Cupriavidus necator: one gene and its partner. The protein of the gene in region 2 interacts with the protein of the main gene of each other region in a pairwise test. Links are inferred from orthologs where the notes say so. Each region holds a gene or a part of one and is shown on either strand. Other genes may lie near its edges. The genes, in order: ndk and I6H87_RS09200.

Evidence for each region.
Region 1: the proteins of I6H87_RS09200 (region 2) and ndk interact in binary tests that used the Escherichia coli proteins (3 or more experiments, as listed by UniProt). The link is inferred for Cupriavidus necator from one-to-one orthologs.

The regions. Positions count from the first base shown.
Region 1 is NZ_CP066018.1:2,991,434-2,994,503, reverse strand. The notes cover bases 119-2,872. They hold ndk (nucleoside-diphosphate kinase), read right to left. Parts: upstream 1,832-2,872; coding sequence 1,406-1,831; downstream 119-1,405. Other genes in these bases: I6H87_RS13995 (Bax inhibitor-1/YccA family protein), read left to right, coding at 2,204-2,872; rlmN (dual-specificity RNA methyltransferase RlmN), read right to left, coding at 198-1,352; pilW (type IV pilus biogenesis/stability protein PilW), read right to left, coding at 119-201. Outside these bases: more of pilW, read right to left, coding at 1-118; more of I6H87_RS13995, read left to right, coding at 2,873-2,908; 23S rRNA (uracil(1939)-C(5))-methyltransferase RlmD, read right to left, coding at 2,978-3,070. UniProt on the Escherichia coli protein: Major role in the synthesis of nucleoside triphosphates other than ATP. The ATP gamma phosphate is transferred to the NDP beta phosphate via a ping-pong mechanism, using a phosphorylated active-site intermediate.
Region 2 is NZ_CP066018.1:1,968,565-1,971,711, forward strand. What follows is about bases 148-2,978. They hold I6H87_RS09200 (uracil-DNA glycosylase), read right to left. Parts: upstream 2,036-2,978; coding sequence 1,259-2,035; downstream 148-1,258. Other genes in these bases: I6H87_RS09190 (ABC transporter permease), read right to left, coding at 148-764; I6H87_RS09195 (acylphosphatase), read left to right, coding at 976-1,254; I6H87_RS09205 (CYTH domain-containing protein), read right to left, coding at 2,067-2,696; trpC (indole-3-glycerol phosphate synthase TrpC), read right to left, coding at 2,818-2,978. Outside these bases: more of I6H87_RS09190, read right to left, coding at 1-147; more of trpC, read right to left, coding at 2,979-3,147. UniProt on the Escherichia coli protein: Excises uracil residues from the DNA which can arise as a result of misincorporation of dUMP residues by DNA polymerase or due to deamination of cytosine.

The DNA of each region.
Region 1 (3,070 bases), 1.0 Mb from region 2 along the record:
GGCCTGCTTGATCTCGTCAAGGGCGACCGCGTTCTGGCCGGCCTCCAGATAGTTGGTGGCGAGCTGCAGCCGGATGCCGGCACGGCGCCTTGCATCGGTCTGGTCGGAAGCGGTCTGGGGATCCTGCGCCGGCGCATGCGGCAGCTGGCAGCCGGACAACATCAGCAGCCCCAGCAGGGCCGCAGCGATCAGACGGATCATGCAGGGCGAACCTCCCGAGGCTGGCCGGAAGCAGCGACCGGCACCAGTGGCGTGATCTTGCCGAACTTGCCGCGCTCGACCAGGCGCGTGCGGTCCTTCACCTCACCGGCAAGCTGGCCGCAGGCGGCGTCGATATCGTCGCCGCGGGTCTTGCGGATGGTGGTCACGATCCCTGCGTCCATCAGCACCTGCGCAAAGCGCCGGATCTGATCGTTGTTGGAGCGCTTCAGGCCCGATTCGGGGAAGGGATTGAACGGGATCAGGTTGAACTTGCACGGCACGTCGGCCACAAGCTTCAGCAGTTCCCGCGCATGCTCGACGCCGTCGTTGACGCCGTCCAGCATGCAGTATTCGAAAGTAATGAAATCGCGCGGCGCGAATTCCAGGTAGCGGCGGCATGCCGCCATCAGTTCGGCCAGCGGGTACTTCTTGTTCAGCGGCACCAGCACGTCGCGCAAGGCGTCATTGGACGCGTGCAGCGACACGGCGAGAGCCACCGGGAGATCCTTGGACAGCCGGTCCATCATCGGCACCACGCCGGAGGTGGACAGCGTCACGCGGCGGCGCGACAGGCCGTAGGCGTTGTCGTCGAGCATCAGGCGCATGGCCGGCACGACAGCATCGTAGTTCAGCAGCGGCTCGCCCATGCCCATCATCACCACGTTGGAGATAACGCGGTCGTCCTTGGGGCCGCGGCCCAGTTGTTCGCGCATGGCGAACTCCGCCATCCACAGCTGGCCGATGATTTCACCGGTGCTGAGGTTGCGCGAGAAGCCTTGCTTGCCGGTGGAACAGAAGCGGCAGTTGACGGCGCACCCTGCCTGCGAGGAAACGCACAGCGTGCCGCGCGTTTCCTCGGGGATGTAGACCGTTTCCACCGCGTTGCCCTGGCCCACGTCGAGCAGCCACTTGCGCGTGCCGTCGGCCGACAGGTGGTCGGTAATGGCGGCAGGCGCGCGGATCTCGGCCCGCGTCGCGAGCTTTTCGCGCAGCGACTTGGCGAGATCCGACATGGCGTCGAAGCGGCTGGCACCGTAGTGGTGGATCCAGCGTTGCAGTTGCCGCGCACGGAACGGCTTCTCGCCGAGCTCGCCGCAATAAGCGGTGAGCGCGTCCGCGTCGAGGTCGAGCAGGTTGACGAGAGCGTTCATGGCGGCAAACTCAGCTTCGGTGTCAGTCTAGTCCTGGCAGCAGCGCCGGACAATCAGCGGCTGTAGACGTTCATGCCCGGGAAGAAGAACGACACTTCCACGGCAGCCGTTTCAGCGGCGTCCGAGCCGTGCACGGCGTTGGCGTCGATGCTGTCGGCAAAATCGGCGCGGATGGTGCCCTTCTCGGCCTTCTTAGGGTCGGTGGCGCCCATCAGGTCACGGTTCTTGGCGATGGCGTTCTCGCCTTCCAGGGCCTGGATCATGACCGGGCCGGAAACCATGAAATCCACCAGGTCCTTGAAGAACGGACGCTCCTTGTGGACAGCGTAGAACTGCTCGGCTTCGCCGCGCGACAGGTGCACCATCTTGGCAGCAACGATCTTCAGGCCGGCGGCCTCGAAACGGGCGTAGATCTGGCCAATGACATTCTTGGCCACGGCATCCGGCTTGATAATCGACAGGGTGCGTTCGATCGCCATGAAAAACTCCGAAAAATGAAGGGGTTACAAATGGATTAAACGTGCGATTCTAGCACGAAGACTATGACCCTTTCGAGGGTCTTCCCTGCTCTGGCGTGTGTCGGGCCGCCCTTGCCGCACAACCGGTCGCAAAGTGCGCCAATGAGCACATTACAACCTTGTCATGCCAGGAACACGCCGCCCCGGCTAACATCCAATGTGAGCGGCACCGAACGGCGCAAAGCATGCAATAGGTGACTCATGAGTTACCTCGCCCTTGCAATTTAGCCTCCCAGGTGCCACATTGACGATGGTTCCGTCCGGGTTCCATACGAATCTTCGCATCCGAAGCCTCGCAGCCCGGCGCCTCACCGTTTTGAGACAGGAGTCACCATGGATAACAAGCTGAACACCTACGGTTTCGGCAACAGTGCGTCGACCGTCACTGACGTCGTCGTTCGCAACCGGGTCTTGCGCAACACTTACTGGCTGCTGGCCCTCTCGATGATCCCCACCGTGCTCGGCGCGTGGATCGGCGTGGCCACCGGCTTCAGCTTCATGGCGGGCAACCCGTTCCTGTCGCTGATCCTGTTCCTGGGCATTGCGTTCGGGTTCTTCTACGGTATCGAGAAGACCAAGAACAGCAGCATGGGCGTGGTCCTGCTGCTGGCCTTCACGTTCTTCATGGGGCTAATGCTGTCGCGGCTGATCGGCGTGACGCTGCAGTTCTCCAACGGGCCGGCGCTGATCATGTATGCCTTTGGCGGCACGGCGGCGGTATTCGGCGCAATGGCGACCATCGCCACGGTCAGCAAGCGTGATTTCTCCGGCCTGGGCAAGTTCCTGTTCGTCGGCGTGATCCTGCTGATCCTGGCCAGCGTCGCCAATATCTGGCTGCAGCTGCCCTCGCTGATGATCACGGTGTCGGTGATCGCCATCGGTATCTTCTCGGCGTACATCCTGTTCGATGTGCAGCGCGTGGTAAACGGCGGCGAGACCAACTACATCACCGCCACGCTGGCAATCTACCTGGACGTGTACAATGTCTTCGTCAACCTGCTGGCGCTGCTGGGCATCTTCGGCGGCAGCCGCGAGTGACGGCAACCTCCCCTGCAGCATGAAAAAACCGGCCTGATGGCCGGTTTTTCTTTGGTGCGACTTGCGCGATCAGCCGCGCTCGAACACCGCGATCGACTCCACGTGCGAGGTGTGCGGGAACATGTTGACCACGCCCGCGCCGGCGAGCCGGTAGCCCGCCCC
Region 2 (3,147 bases):
GCCAGGATGGCCCAGCCGATCGCGGCCAGGTCCTGCTGCTGGATCGCCAGCGCGATATAGGAGCCGATCCCAGGCAGGCGGATGTCGTGGCCGGATACCGAGATCGCCTCGGACGCCACCACGAAGAACCAGCCGCCGGACATCGACATCATCATGTTCCACAGCAGCCCCGGCATGGCGAACGGCACTTCCAGCCGCCAGAAGCGCTGCCACGGCGACAGCCGGAACATGGCCGCCGCTTCCATCAAATCGCCCGGGATGGTGCGGAACGACTGGTACAGGCTGAACGCCATGTTCCACGCCTGCGAGGTGAAGATGGCGAAGATCGCCGCGCACTCGACCCCTGCGATATTGCCGGGAAAGAGGGCGATAAAGCCGGTCACGGTGATCGACAGGAAGCCCAGCACGGGTATCGACTGCAGGATGTCCAGCGCCGGCACCAGCACCTTCTCCGCCGTGCGGCTCTTTGACGCCAGCGCGGCAAACGCCAGCGAGAACAGCAGCGACGCCGCCAGCGCCGCCAGCATGCGGATGCTGGTGCGCATCAGGTAGTAGGGCAGGTAGGCCACGTCCAGGTGCACCGCCAGCTGCTGGTCGGGCTGGAACGGGGCGTTCATCTGCTGCGCGGTGAACGCGATCATCACGATCACGGCCAGGATGATCGGCAGCAGGGCCAGGTCGAAGCGGTTGGGCGGGGCGCGCAGCAGCTGGCTGTCAAAGCCAGGGGCGGGCGGGGCCGCGCGGCGGTCGGCGGGTGGCATCATGGGCGCTTCTCGGGCTGTATCGAGCTTGGATGGCAAGGCTTGTGGCCCAGCCCTGATTCGCGGCCCTGGCGGACAATGGCAAAGCCCGCATGCCGCCGGCTTCACGCCGGGCGGCGCGCATCCCTTTGTAACGCCCGGCATGGCGGTCTAGTTTACTTGGTGTGGATGACAGATCGCGCACGCTGCCGGCGTGCGCCCAAAGGGAAAAGCCATGAAGAAGGAAACCTGGCGCCTGGTCGCGCATGGGCGCGTGCAGGGCGTGGGCTACCGCGCCGCCTGCGCCGACGCGGCGGACGACCTTGAGCTTGGCGGCTGGGTGCGCAACCGGCTCGACGGCACCGTCGAGGTGATGGCGCACGGCACGGTCAGGCAGCTCGAAGCCCTGCAGGCGTGGATGGAACAGGGCCCGCCGGCCGCGCAGGTGACGCTGGTCGAGGTCGGGCCTGGGGAAGGGGAGTTTGCCGGTTTCGAATTCCGGCCGACGATCTGATGGACTAGGCCGCGGTCCAGTCGACCGGCGTGCGGCCGTTCGCTTCCAGCCAGCGGTTGGCCTCGCGGAAGTGCCCGCAGCCCAGGAAGCCCCGGTGCGCCGACAGCGGCGACGGATGCGGCGCTTCCAGCACGCAGTGGCCGGCGCCCAGCAGCGGCTTCTTGGCCTGCGCGTGGCTGCCCCACAGCATGAACACAAGACTCGGGCGGCTGGCGGCGAGGTTCTGGATCAGGCAATCGGTGACGGCTTCCCAGCCTCGCCGCGCATGGCTGGCGGCCTGGCCCTGTTCCACCGTCAGCACGGTGTTGAGCAGCAGCACGCCCTGGCGCGCCCAGCCTTCCAGGTTGCCGGAGGCGCGCGGCGCGCAGTTGTCGTTGGCACCGAACTCCGCGGCGATTTCCTTGAAGATGTTGCGCAGACTGGGCGGCACTTTGATGCCTTCCGGCACCGAGAACGCCAGCCCGTGCGCCTGCGGCAGCTCAACGCCGCCGACCGTGCCGGTGCCGTGGTAGGGGTCCTGGCCCAGGATCACCACCTTGACCGCGTCGGGCGGGGTCAGGTGCAGCGCGTGGAAGACATGGTGCGGGAATACCGGCTTGCCGGCGGCACGTTCGCCGTCGACAAAGGCGGCCAGCTCCTGCCACGCCGGCACGCGGATGCACGGGTCCAGCAATGTGCGCCAGGCGGCGGGCAGGGCGTCGGCCTGGGCCTGCAGGCTGGCGGCAGGGGACGGTTCGCCGGGGACGCGGGGGGCTTCGGCGGCGAAGAGATCGGCTTGCATGTGTAAGGAAAGCTTGGCGGGAAAACCGCGATTATGAGGCCTTGCTTTCGGCGATTCCCGCCAGGCGGTAGCCGCGGGCGGCCTTGCTAAGGTCCGACGGTGCCAGCGCGGCAACGGTGGCCAGCCGCGCGGCAAAGGCGCGCAGGGCATCGGCCGCGTGCGCGGCGTCGCCATCGAGCCATTCCAGTTCGAGTTCCTGGATGGGTTCCTGCGCGGCGCTGGCCGGCGCGGCGATGGTGCCGGTGTCGAGCGCGGCCTCGATGCGGGCGCCGTCCTGCGTGACCAGCCAGGTGCGGCGGACGAAGTCGGTGCGGAACACCGGTGCCAGCCGGCCGATCAGTGGCGCGAGCACGGTTTGCGCTTCCGCGGGAAAGGTTTGCAGCTCGATGGCCTCGCCGGCGATCTCCGTCTCCCATTCATGGCGCGTGGCCAGGCCGCCCTGGCTGCTGCCGGCGGTCTTCAGCGTCTGCAGCCATTGCGCGCCCTTGCGGCGCAGCCGCAGCGCGGCGCGCGCCTGTGCCAGGTCACGTTGCGGGGTATCGAGGTAGACGTTGAGCAGCGTGGCTTCGCCCTGCGGGGCGCCGTTGGCGTCGAGCCAGGCGGCCAGCGGGGCCAGCGCGTCGTCGGGGACGGCGAGTTTCAGTTCGATTTCCTGGGGCATGGCAGCAGGCGATTTCAGAGGGTTGGCGAGGGCGATGTCTTTCCAGTCACCGCTAGCCGGCCCCCTCTCCCGCTTGCGGGAGAAGGGAGCAAACCGCCAGCGTGCGTCGGCAGGCGTTAGCTCAGGCAAACAGCCGTGCCAGCTCCACGCCCGGATCCGGCGCCCGCATAAACGCTTCGCCCACCAGGAACGCATGCACGTTGGCATCGCGCATGCGCTTCACATCGGCCTGGCCGAGGATGCCGGACTCGGTCACCACCAGCTTGTCGGCCGGCATATGCGGCAGCAGGTCCAGCGTGTTGTCCAGCGACACCTCGAAGGTGCGCAGGTTGCGGTTGTTCACGCCGAGCAGCGGCGTTTTCAGGCGCAGCGCCGCGTCGAGCTCGTCGTCGCCGTGCACTTCCACCAGCACATCCATGCCGAGCTCAAGCGCACAGGCTTCCAGTTCGGC